DNA from 3 places in the Shewanella sp. JNE2 genome. Region 3 is predicted to be linked to each of the others. Evidence: predicted binding sites of a transcription regulator. Region 3 holds the regulator's gene; each other region holds the start of a gene.
What was found. Region 3 encodes LexA, which represses DNA repair genes until DNA is damaged. Its sites were predicted from a motif close to TACTGTATNNNNATACAGTA; they were not measured.
Positions count from the first base shown of each region.

Region 1: a site for LexA is predicted at 2,454-2,473, ahead of MZ182_RS12235 (DNA topoisomerase III). Genes of this name have one in related genera too.
Region 2: a site for LexA is predicted at 2,368-2,387, ahead of recA (recombinase RecA). Genes of this name have one in related genera too.

Region 1 covers NZ_CP096169.1:2,752,661-2,756,918, reverse strand. The annotation lists gene MZ182_RS12250 (CvpA family protein) at 1-274, shown strand, start outside; gene purF (amidophosphoribosyltransferase) at 406-1,920, shown strand; gene MZ182_RS12240 (hypothetical protein) at 2,024-2,323, opposite strand; gene MZ182_RS12235 (DNA topoisomerase III) at 2,486-4,258, shown strand, end outside.
Region 2 covers NZ_CP096169.1:3,219,109-3,223,366, reverse strand. The annotation lists gene mutS (DNA mismatch repair protein MutS) at 1-2,113, opposite strand, end outside; gene recA (recombinase RecA) at 2,497-3,570, shown strand; gene MZ182_RS14445 (regulatory protein RecX) at 3,588-4,058, shown strand.
Region 3 covers NZ_CP096169.1:155,830-160,087, forward strand. The annotation lists gene coxB (cytochrome c oxidase subunit II) at 1-1,116, opposite strand, end outside; partial or broken gene MZ182_RS00690 (cell division inhibitor SulA) at 1,512-2,023, opposite strand; gene lexA (transcriptional repressor LexA) at 2,020-2,640, opposite strand; gene plsB (glycerol-3-phosphate 1-O-acyltransferase PlsB) at 2,990-4,258, shown strand, end outside.

The DNA.
Region 1 (4,258 bases), 2.0 Mb from region 3:
CACCTTGATACTCGGCGCCTTAGTCAATTACATCCTTGGGCAACTAGTTGTTAAAACAGGATTATCTGGCACTGACAGACTCTTAGGTCTGTGTTTCGGTGCCATTAGAGGTGCGCTTATTGTTAGCGCCTTGTTGTTTTTTATGGATGCTTTCACAGGTTCTCCCAACGCCCAATGGTGGAAGGATTCTGTGCTAGTGCCCGAATTTGGCGTTGTTATTCAATGGTTTTTTAACTATTTGGAAAACACCTCCAGCTTTGTACCCAAAATATAAAAAAGACAATAAATTTATCCTAATTGATGAATATAAACCTAAGTCAAAATGTCTATTCAACGTCATTTATCTTTTTGCTTATATTTCAACATGAAAGGACATAGAACATCTTACAATGAGGAAGCTTACCCATGTGTGGTATCGTCGGAATAGTTGGCCAATCATCGGTTAATCAGACCATTTATGATGCACTGACCGTGCTTCAGCACAGAGGTCAGGATGCGGCAGGTATTGTGACCGTTGATCGTGGTGCTTTCAGACTACGTAAAGCCAACGGTCTGGTAAAAGATGTATTTGAAGTCAAGCATATGCAGCGCTTACAGGGCAATGCAGGGATTGGCCATGTACGTTATCCAACTGCGGGCAGTTCAAGCGCATCAGAAGCGCAGCCTTTCTATGTTAACTCGCCATTTGGGATTTCATTAGCCCACAACGGTAACTTAACCAACACAGTCGAATTAGCCGAAGGGCTGATTAAAAAACGTCGTCATGTGAATACCACCTCAGATTCTGAAGTGTTATTAAATCTCTTGGCGGATGAGCTGCAAAAAACCACGAGTTTGACTCTGACGTCGGAAGAAGTGTTCGATGCGGTCGCGAATGTGCACCAGCAAGCCCGTGGTGCCTACGCTGTGGTTGCCATGATTATTGGCCAAGGCTTAGTCGCGTTTCGTGATCCATTTGGTATTCGTCCTTTGGTGTTAGGTAAGCACGAAACTGCTACTGGCACTGAATACATGGTCGCTTCAGAAAGTGTGGCACTCGATGCCGTTGGCTTTGAAGTGATGCGTGATGTCGCGCCGGGTGAAGCGATTTATGTGTCAATTGACGGCCAGCTGTATACCCGTCAATGCGCGGCAGAACCGAGCTATGCGCCTTGTATCTTCGAATTCGTTTATTTTGCCCGTCCAGATTCGACTATCGACAAAGTGTCTGTGTATGCAAGTCGTGTCAACATGGGCGCTAAGCTTGGCGAGAAGATTAAGAAGGAATGGTACGATCACGATATCGATGTGGTGATCCCTATTCCTGAAACCTCCTGCGATATCGCGCTGGAAATTGCCCGTTGCATGGACTTACCGTACCGCCAAGGTTTTGTGAAAAACCGTTATATTGGCCGTACCTTCATTATGCCTGGTCAACAGGAACGTAAGAAATCAGTGCGCCGTAAACTCAATGCAATCAACACTGAGTTTAAAGGTAAAAATGTACTGTTAGTGGATGACTCTATCGTTCGCGGGACGACCTCTGAGCAGATCATCGAAATGGCTCGTGAAGCGGGTGCTAAGAAAGTGTATTTTGCTTCTGCTGCGCCAGAGATTCGTTTCCCGAACGTGTATGGTATCGACATGCCGACCTCGAATGAGCTGATCGCCCATGGACGTGATGCCGATGAAATCGCTAAACTGATTGGTGCAGATGGTATTATTTTCCAAAATCTGTCTGATCTAGTTGAAGCGGTGAGAATGGAAAACCCTGAGATTAAACGCTTCGAGACCTCAGTATTCGATGGTCACTATATTACCAATGACGTTGATCAAGCGTATTTAGATCACTTAACGCAACTGCGTAACGATGATGCAAAAGCGGATCGTAATAAAGATATTGGTACTAACTTAGAGTTGCATAACGTCTGTCACCCTTAACGGCAAGTGTTAGGCAGATCATGGGCCAGTGATGGATATCACTGGCTTTTTTTATGGTTCTTTAAGCATATTGATTATACCAATCGTATTAAAAACCGGTGATTTATCCCCAGATCCAAAGCAACATCCAAACGCTAAATAGACTGCTTAAGCTATGGCGAGTCACTTGGTGGCGTAGTAATAGTGATAGACTCACCGCAATAGGAATCAATAGAATAACCCACCCAATCAGTGGTATATCAATTAAGCTAAGCTGTCCTAGCCATGAACTCGTAAGTAAACTAATAGCAAGTAGTAATAGGGTATGAAATATAAGTAACTGATTAAATCTTAGGACTAATGCTGTTTTTTCTGCATGAGTGTTGTGTATGTTGTGGATTAATTTTTTTGCTAATGGGTTCATAAATCCTCCTTGTCAATGTGCTCACTCTACACTTTGTTGAGAATTATTCTCAATTGAATTTACAATTTAATAATTGCTTTCCTGTCAGGCTTGCTGTGATTTGCACTTAGAAGGACTTTGAGCTAGATTGTACTGTAATTATATCCAGTGTTTGGTGTTTGTATGATCCTCTATATCGCAGAAAAACCTAGCCTAGGGCGGGCCATTGCCGATGTATTGCCTAAACCCCATAAAAAAGGCGATGGATTTATCGAAGCCGCTAATGGCGATTGCGTGTCTTGGTGTGTCGGTCACTTGCTCGAACAAGCAGAACCTGATGCCTATAATCCTGAATTTAAAGCATGGAAATTTGAACACCTACCTATAGTGCCAGAGAAGTGGCAACTAAAACCTAAGGCTGCAACCCGCAGTCAACTCACAGTGCTTAAACGATTAGTTAAACAAGCGAGTATGCTGGTTAATGCGGGTGATCCCGACCGTGAAGGGCAGTTACTCGTGGATGAAGTGATTGCCTATCTTGGTGTGACGGGGGACAAGCTACATCAAACCCAGCGTTTACTGATCAGTGACTTAAACCCACAAGCTGTAAAACGGGCTCTAACGCAGCTACGCAGTAATCGCGAGTTTATCCCATTATCTACCTCTGCTTTAGCCCGTAGCCGTGCCGATTGGCTCTATGGTATGAATATGACGCGTGCGTACACCATCCAAGGTAAAAAGGTCGGTTATCAAGGCGTGTTATCCGTCGGCCGAGTACAAACGCCATTGCTTGGGCTAGTGGTGCGCCGTGATGAAGAAATTGCTAATTTTCAGTCTAAGCCTTTTTATGAAGTACTGGCACATTTGGCAATGGACAAGCAGGAAACCTTTAGTGCAAAATGGCAACCGAGTGAAGCATGTTTACCCTATATGGATGAAGAAGGGCGAGTTCTAGCCAGAGGATTAGCACAAAATGTGGTGAGTCGCATCAGCGATAAACCCGCCTTAGTTACTCAATTAGTGGCTAAGGACAAGAAACAGCATCCGCCTTTACCTTACAGTTTATCCGCGTTACAGATTGATGCGGCCAAACGGTTTGGTATGAGTGCTAAGGATGTGCTCGATACCTGCCAAAGTTTGTATGAACGTCATAAACTCATTACTTACCCACGCTCCGACAGTCGTTATTTACCCGTTGAGCAACATAATCTTGCGCCTTCGGTACTTAAAGCGATAAGTGACGGTGCTGCTGAGTTATTGCAAGGTGCTGATGCACCCGATCCCCGTCTTAAATCTAAAGCATGGGATGATAAAAAAGTGGACGCCCACCACGCAATCGTCCCTACCGAGAAAACGGCTAACCTATCGAGCTTAAGCTTGCGGGAAAAACAGCTGTATCTTCATATTGCGCGTCAATATTTAGCGCAGTTTTATCCCGCCTATTGTTATAGTGAAACCACGGTACAAGTGACTATCGAAGGTGGTTTATTTAACACTAAGGCGCGTCAGGATAGGTCCCTCGGCTGGAAGCAACTCTTTGTCCGCCAACAGCCGGGCGATAATAAGTCGACTCAAGAAAGTACAGATAAGGATGATGAGCAGGATGAATTTATCGGCCATTTACCGCCGCTAAAACTTGGGCAGACTTTGCATTGTCTGCGTGGTGAGTTAGTTGAAAAAAATACCCAGCCGCCTAAAGCCTTTACCGATGCGACCCTGCTCAGTGCGATGACGGGTATTAGTCGTTATGTCACTGACCCTGAGATCCGTAAAATTCTTAAAGAAACCGATGGATTGGGTACAGAAGCCACCCGTGCAGGTATTATTGAACTCTTATTTAAACGCGGTTTTTTACAACGCTTAGGTAAATCCATTGTCTCGACAGACGTGGGGAAAGGATTGATTAACAGTTTGCCTTTGAGCGCCACTACGCCGGATATGACAGCACTTTGGGAA
Region 2 (4,258 bases), 1.5 Mb from region 3:
TCGATGTACCGCGGCCAATTTCATCCATTAATACCAGACTTTGAGCCGTTGCATTATGGAGGATATTGGCAGTCTCAGTCATTTCGACCATAAAGGTTGAACGGCCTGAAGCTAAATCGTCCGATGCACCAATACGAGTAAATATGCGATCAATAGGCCCTATCACAGCCCGCTCTGCCGGTACAAAACAGCCAATATGAGCCATAAGCGTGATTAAGGCGACTTGGCGCATATAAGTCGACTTACCCCCCATATTGGGTCCTGTCACTATCAACATGCGTCTTTGATTGTGCAAGGTGACTGGATTGGCGATAAAGGGTGTTTGACTGACACGTTCAACGACGGGATGTCTGCCTGCATCAATCTGGACGCCGATATCCTGGCTTAGCTGAGGACAGATATATCCTAAAGTTTCAGCGCGTTCGGCAAAATTACTTAATACATCGAGTTCAGCAGCCGCTCTAGCAAAAGCTTGTAACTCATGTAGTTTGGGCAGAATAAGATCGAAAAGCTGTTCCCATAGCTGTTTTTCAAGGGCCAGCGCTTTACCTTGGCTTGAGAGCACTTTTTCTTCGTACTCTTTAAGTTCGGGCGTGATATAACGCTCCATATTTTTAAGCGTTTGGCGTCGTTGATAATTGAGCGGTACTTGTGAAGATTGCAAGCGGCTGACTTCAATATAATAACCATGTACGCGGTTATAGCCGACTTTAAGTGTATTGATGCCAGTACGTTCTTTTTCCCTTGCTTCAAGTTGAACCAAATAGTCGCTGGCCCCCTCACTCAGACCGCGCCATTCATCAAGTTCATTATTGTAGCCTTCGCGGATCACGCCACCATCACGAATAAGCATAGGGGGATTATCAACAATGGCGCGCTCAAGCAGTTGTTGCTCTTCTGGAAACTCGCCTAAGAGTTGGCCTAGTTTCACTGTATGGGGGGCGCTTAACTGTGCTAATGATTGCTGCAATTGAGGCAATAGGTTTAATGCTTGGCGTAGTCGGGCAAAATCCCGTGGTCGAGCAGTACGCAGCGCAAGCCTTGCCATAATACGCTCAATGTCACCCAGTGCCTTAAGCTGTTCATGGAGTGGTTCATGTGTGCCTGTCTTAAGTAATTCATTCACAGCCGTTTGGCGGGCGATAATTTGATTAGGATCCCGTAATGGTTGATGGATCCAGCGCTGCAGCATACGGCTTCCCATTGCTGTCGCAGTATTATCTAATACGGCTGCTAAGGTATTATTACGGCCACCCGCTAGATTTTGGGTGAGTTCCAAGTTACGGCGGGTTGCGGCATCAAGTACTATACTATCCGCTTGATTAAAGCGAATTATGGCATTGATATGGGGTAGGGCAGTACGTTGTGTATCTTTAACATACTGCATTAAGCAACCAGCGGCTTGCAGTGATAGACGCGCATCGCTAATGCCAAAACCATGAAGATCTTTAGTGCCAAATTGTGCAAGTAAAAGTTTGATGCTGGTGTCGTAATCAAATTCCCACTCGGGACGACGACGTTTGCCTTTGAAGTGGCTTAGCAAGCCAAGTTCACCAAAATCTTCACTGTAAAGAATTTCGACTGGATTTGTACGTTGTAATTCGGCTTCTAAGGATTCCCTTGTATCAAGCTCTGCAATCACAAATCGGCCAGAGGAAACATCGAGGGTCGCATAGCCAAATCCAACTTTACCTTGATAAACTGCGGCTAAAAGATTGTCTTGGCGTTCTTGTAACAGGGCTTCATCGGTTAAGGTACCGGGTGTTACTATGCGTACGACTTTACGCTCAACCGGACCTTTAGCGGTCGCGGGATCGCCAATCTGCTCGCAAATTGCAACAGATTGACCAATTTGAACCAATTTAGCCAAATAACCTTCAACCGCATGATAGGGAATGCCAGCCATTGGGATTGGATCGCCGCCACTCTTTCCGCGGGCAGTCAGGGAGATGCCTAATAACTCAGAAGCACGTTTAGCGTCATCATAGAAGAGTTCATAGAAGTCACCCATGCGATAAAACAGTAGCATATCGTGATGTTCTGCTTTCATCGTCAAATATTGACGCATCATGGGGGTATGTTTTTCTAAATCATCGGTATCAATTACATTCATTAAATCGTTATCGTCCGTTGTGGCTGCCCTAAAAGCGATATCAATCTGTGTGGATATAGCGTAAAACCTTGGAAGTTTGTGGCTATTCCTACTCAAAATAAGTTGCGCTAATCTTAGCAATATTTTACTGACAATTAAGCCACCAAATGTAGATATTCCCTTATTATGATAATTTATTTGCCCAATATTAATGTAAAAGTGCGTAAGTATAAGGAAATTACCCCATTGAAAAATAATTCGTGCGCAGGTCTTGATACTGTATGATTGTACAGTATACTAGTCAGCATATTAAGACAGAAAGCCTCGCTTTTTGAATTGCCCGCTTTACTAAATTGAATATCACTTTTTGACAGCCTAGATGCTGCCTAGATGAGGGAACAGGAATGAAGGTCGATCCAAACAAAGAGAAAGCACTCGCAGCGGTATTGAGCCAGATTGAAAAGCAATTTGGTAAAGGTTCTATCATGAAGCTGGGCGAAGATCGCTCTATGGATGTCGAAACCATTTCTACTGGTTCGTTATCTCTAGATGTCGCTTTAGGTGCTGGTGGCTTGCCAATGGGGCGTATTGTTGAGATCTATGGTCCTGAATCATCTGGTAAAACGACACTGACTTTAGAAGTGATTGCCGCTGCGCAGCGTGAAGGTAAAACCTGTGCTTTTATCGATGCAGAACATGCGTTAGACCCAATCTATGCTAAAAAATTGGGCGTAGATATTGATAACCTGCTGTGTTCACAACCGGATACTGGCGAGCAAGCGCTTGAGATTTGTGATGCTTTAACTCGCTCAGGCGCTGTTGACGTTATCGTAGTCGACTCCGTGGCTGCATTAACGCCTAAAGCTGAAATCGAAGGCGAAATTGGTGATTCTCACATGGGCCTAGCGGCGCGTATGATGAGCCAAGCCATGCGTAAATTGGCGGGTAACTTGAAACAATCCAACACGTTACTTATCTTTATCAACCAAATTCGGATGAAGATTGGTGTCATGTTTGGTAACCCAGAAACGACAACGGGTGGTAACGCACTGAAGTTCTATGCTTCTGTTCGTTTGGATATTCGCCGCACAGGTGCCATTAAAGACGGCGATGAAGTTGTCGGTAACGAAACTCGCGTTAAAGTGGTGAAAAACAAAGTTGCGGCTCCATTTAAGCAAGCTGAGTTCCAAATCCTTTACGGCCAAGGTATTAACCGAACAGGTGAGTTAGTCGACTTAGGTGTAGCCCATAAGCTGATCGAGAAAGCCGGTGCTTGGTACAGCTATAAAGGTGATAAAATTGGCCAAGGTCGTGCAAATGCGGGTAAATATCTGACTGAAAACCCAGCAATTGCCGCCGAAATAGACAAGACGTTACGTGAGTTACTGTTAAGTAATCCAAGTGCCCTAGCATCATCTGCATCCGATGATGAAAGCACAGAAGGTAATATTGACTTAGAGACAGGCGAAATATTCTGAGTCAGTCCGCATACCAAATCGCGGTAGCGCTGCTAGCGCGCCGCGATTATTCCCGCCAACAAATTCGTGATAAATTGCTCGATAAAGGTTTCGAACTTAACGATATAGAACCTGTACTTGATGCTTGCGAATCCTCTGGTTTTATTAATGATGCGCGTTATGCAGAGTTGTTGGTGCGTAGCCACATCAGCCGAGGCCATGGTGCAATACGTATCCGCCAAGCAATAGCACAGAAAGGCTTATCTAAAGATTGTATTGAAACCGCTTTGGTCAATTGTGATTGTGATTGGTTTGAGCTAGCAAAAGACAAAGCTACAAAAAAATATGGTGTTCCCCGCGTGACAGAAGTGAAGGGCTCTAAAGCTCGGGAACTTATTGCAAAGGAAAAGGCTAAACGTGTGCGTTTTTTAATGGGCCAAGGCTTTAGCTACGATCAAATCAGTTATGCATTAGATTCAGATCCCAATGATCCCGACGAAGATGATTAACGCCCTAATTCAAAAGTGATGATTTGAAGCTAAGGCTGTAAAAACTCATCTACATATCACCTACGGGCTTTGAAGCCTTCTGGTTTCTCGTTGTGCTCACTTGCTTGAAAATTGTCCTTATCGCGACAAACCTACACTGTCTTCAATTATTCCTTATCCTGCCGTTTTGCCTCTAGTGGCTCTGGTGTAGCCTATTCAAG
Region 3 (4,258 bases):
CATATAGTCGTTCACATCTTTGGCTTGAACAGCATCCCCCATATTATTTCCCCACGCATTTCGCTCATAGGTTGTCACTGCGGCAATTTCTTGGGCAGTTAATTGGTTAGCAAAAGCCTGCATTGCCGTACCAGCTTTACCATGGATGATAATTTCAAGGTGGGGAGTAAGAGGGCCTGTTGCGATAGGACTACCTTTTAAACCTGGAAATACACCTTTTAATCCTTCTCCATTAGGTTGGTGGCATGCTGCGCATCGAGCCATATAGACTTGCTCACCTTGGGTCATTAAGTCTGCTTGGCTAAGGGTTTGTGATAGGGCGGCTTGAGCTGTAGCGGCAGCGGTTTGTGCTGCTTGTTTTTGCTCGGTAATCCAAGCATCAAATTCTGCTTCTGGTAAGGCTTTTACGACTATGGGCATAAAGCCGTGATCTTTACCGCAAAGTTCAGCACACTGGCCGCGATAAATGCCTGGTTTATCGATACGTGTCCATGCTTCATTAATAAAACCAGGATTCGCATCTTTTTTCACCGCAAAGGCTGGAACCCACCATGAATGAATGACATCTTCTGATGTCATTAGGAAGCGGATTTTGCGATTTATTGGAACAACAAGCGGTTTATCGACTTCAAGGAGATAGTGCTCGCCTTTAGGTTCTGAACCATCAATTTGTGTTCTAGGTGTCGAGAGTATGCTGTAAAAATCAATATCTTGATCGAAGTAGCTGTAATGCCATTTCCACTGAGAACCAGTAACTTTGATGGTGATATCAGCATTGCTCGTATCTTCCATTGCGATTAAGGTTTTGGTTGCAGGTATGGCCATTAGGATCAGGATAATAAATGGCAATATGGTCCAAGCAATTTCAACTTTGGTACTTTCATGGAAATGGGCGGCAACTGCGCCTTTGGATTTTCTGTGGTTTATCATGGCATAAATCATTACGCCAAAAACCACGAGGCCAATAGCACAGCAGATATACAAGATAGTCATATGCAAGTGATAAACCTTGCCACTTATCTCGGTTACACCAGTGGTCATATTGAACCGCGAATCCGCTGCGTTCAACGGTGGTGCGAATAACACCACGAGTAAACAATACAACAATTGCTTCACAAGACTTCTCCTCTGCTAATTGCAAATTGCAACTACAAAGAAGAGTCACACAGTAAGTCTCAACTCTATGCAAACTCTTCAGTTCCCAAAAAAGCGTTTTTGACTTCAATGTGCGTTGATGGCTTACTTTTGTACTGTTACTGCTGTTAATTCGCCACGCTGGCACATACTACTGAAAAAATCTGTCATTTTAATTATTGATGGAAAATTGGCTGGGATAACAGCTCGGTTTTTACCATCGCCAGTGATATAGAGTCACCAGCTTAATCAACCATACTTGCTGTTTAAATATTGATCAAGATCACTTATTTTTCTAATTGTCTGAAAAATTGCTAAAAAAAAGCCTCACATTCATATGTGAGGCGGCTTTCACGGCTAAAAAATCTTTTGTAAAACTAATGAACAGGGCTAAAAAAGTGGCTTGCTTAAAGTGTGTATGTTGCTCAAGGCGGACCTTATCCTGTAAGTGGTTATTTACTTCCTCTAATACAATACCCATCGCTCTGGCACTTTTTGCCACAATTTGTAAGCGTCGATTATCACGGGCATCGAGTGAGGTCGTCCAAGTAATGACTGCACTGGACGTACCACTTGTTAAGGCTTTCTCCATCGCCCATAGGGTTTCTACCTCATCTTTTGCATGAACGAGTAATATACGATCCATGCGCACACCTGCTGATGTGAGTAACTGTTTATAGCCAATACTTGGTGGATTGATGAGTACAACCCAACGCCCCTGTTGACTGAGTTGTGCGAGCTGCGTACTGAGCTGGATTAACTCAGTACGGCCTTGAGTCTGTGTAGGCACACAGCTGATCGGTGCATACTGCCAGTTTGCATCTGGCTCTCGAATGTTGTCGAGCCACAACCCCGGATGACGTGGGGCATTGCCTAATAGGTTACTCATAGCCAATCTCCATTACGGATCACACCAACAGCGAGTCCTTCAATTGTTAAACTTTGACAACTTAAATCCACTTTAATTGGTGAGTAGTCTTCATTTTCTGCGTATAGATAGACTAAGTTGCCTTTTTTTTCGAAGCGTTTAACCGTGACATCATCGTCGACTCTTGCAACAACTACTTGACCATTTCTCGCTTGTTGTACTTTATGTACCGCTAACAAATCACCTTCGAGAATGCCGATGTTTTTCATGCTGTCACCTTTTACTCGCAGTAAAAAATCGGCGGTAGGGTGGAACATACTTGGGTCAACTTGATAGTACTGTTCAACATGTTCTTGAGCCAAGATTGGCTCACCAGCGGCTACTTGGCCTATAAGTGGCAGGCCATATTCAACCACGACCTCTTCCTCTGCTGGGAGACGGATACCCCGAGAGGTACCAGGCATGATTTCGATACAGCCTTTTTTGGCGAGAGCTTTGAGGTGCTCCTCAGCAGCATTAGCACTTTTAAAGCCTAAACGAGTGGCAATTTCTGCTCGGGTGGGTGGCATTCCTGTATCGGCAATATTACGTTTAATTAGCTCTAAAATTTCAGCTTGGCGTGGCGTTAAGGGTCTCATGGCTGTTCCTGTTTTTCTATACAGTTACTGTTAGTATATACAGTATTGTTTGTAGTGCAAGTATTAACCATTTTTAGATCGTAAAGTGTTTTAAATCGGCAAATCTCAGTCTGATCTATTGGTTGAGTTTTTATGGAAGATAAGGCGTTTTATATTTTTCTGTTTAATTTTAAGTGTTTAATTTTTAAGAGTATTTATTTTATTCCGATGGGGTGCATATATTGTTTTATAGGCTTATAAAACGCCTGATGTTAGGGTGATTTAGGGATATATAGGAGAGAATTAGCGAATACTCCCCAGAGTCTGGTATTCTATTGGGCTAGTAAACGTACTTAATTGCATAAGAATAATGCCTAAACAAGACTCTCTTTGGTTGAAATCATTACGTTGGATCCAAAAACACTTAGTCCACACTATTGTGGTGCCTCAGGATCCTTTTGCCGATCTGAATCTGGATACCTCCAGACCACTTGCTTATGTCATGAAAACAGAATCGCTGAGTGACATTGCGGCACTGAGTGAAGTCACCGAAAAATTAGGCTTGCCAAGCCCCTACGAACCTTTAGTTGTTAACGGTGTTGTTGCGCCACGGGTTGTTTGCCTTCAAGGACGTAAACCTTTGTTTGGTGAACGTGCGGGTAACGAGCCATTCCTTGAGTGTTTTATGCGTCTCTTGGCTGTTCATAAGGAGCGCCCGGAGCTTGATATTCAGTTAGTGCCAGTGAGTCTTTATTGGGGACGTACTCCAGGTAAAGAAGACGATACGATGAAAGCGGCTGTGTTGGAGCGTGAAAATCCAACTTGGCTACGTAAGTGCTTCATGATTTTGTTTCTAGGCCGTCATAATTTTGTACAGTTTTCGAATGCAGTTTCACTGCGTTATATGGCAGATGAACACGGTACTGATATGGGGATAGCCCATAAATTAGCGCGTGTGGCACGGGTACATTTTCGCCGCCAACGTAAGGTGATGACGGGTCCTTTACTGCCAAATCGTCAGGCATTATTTGATTCGTTGCTCAAATCGGAGTCATTACGTAAGGCGATTCAAGAAGAGGCTGTGAGCAAAAAGATTTCTGAAACTCAAGCTCGTGAAACTGCAATAGAGTATCTTGATGAAATAGCGGCAAATTATTCAGATAGTTTAGTGCGCATTGCCGAGCGTTTTTTAACCTGGTTATGGAATAAGCTCTACAGTGGCATCAATATTAAAGGTGCCGAACATATTCGTCAGTTACACCACGATGGTCACGAAATTGTCTATGTGCCTTGTCATCGAAGTCATATGGATTATCTATTGCTATCCTACATTTTGTATTACCAAGGTATGGTTCCGCCGCATATTGCAGCAGGGATAAACCTGAACTTTTGGCCTGCGGGACCATTGTTCCGCCGTGGTGGCGCGTTCTTTATCCGTCGTAGTTTTAATGGTAATAAGCTTTATACCGCAGTCTTTCGTGAATATTTAGATCAACTGTTTGCCAAGGGCTATTCGGTGGAGTATTTCTCTGAGGGCGGTCGGTCTCGTACGGGGCGTTTGTTAGCGCCTAAAACGGGCATGATAGCAATGACAATGAACAGCGTGCTGCGCGGAATTGAGCGCCCAGTTACTTTGGTT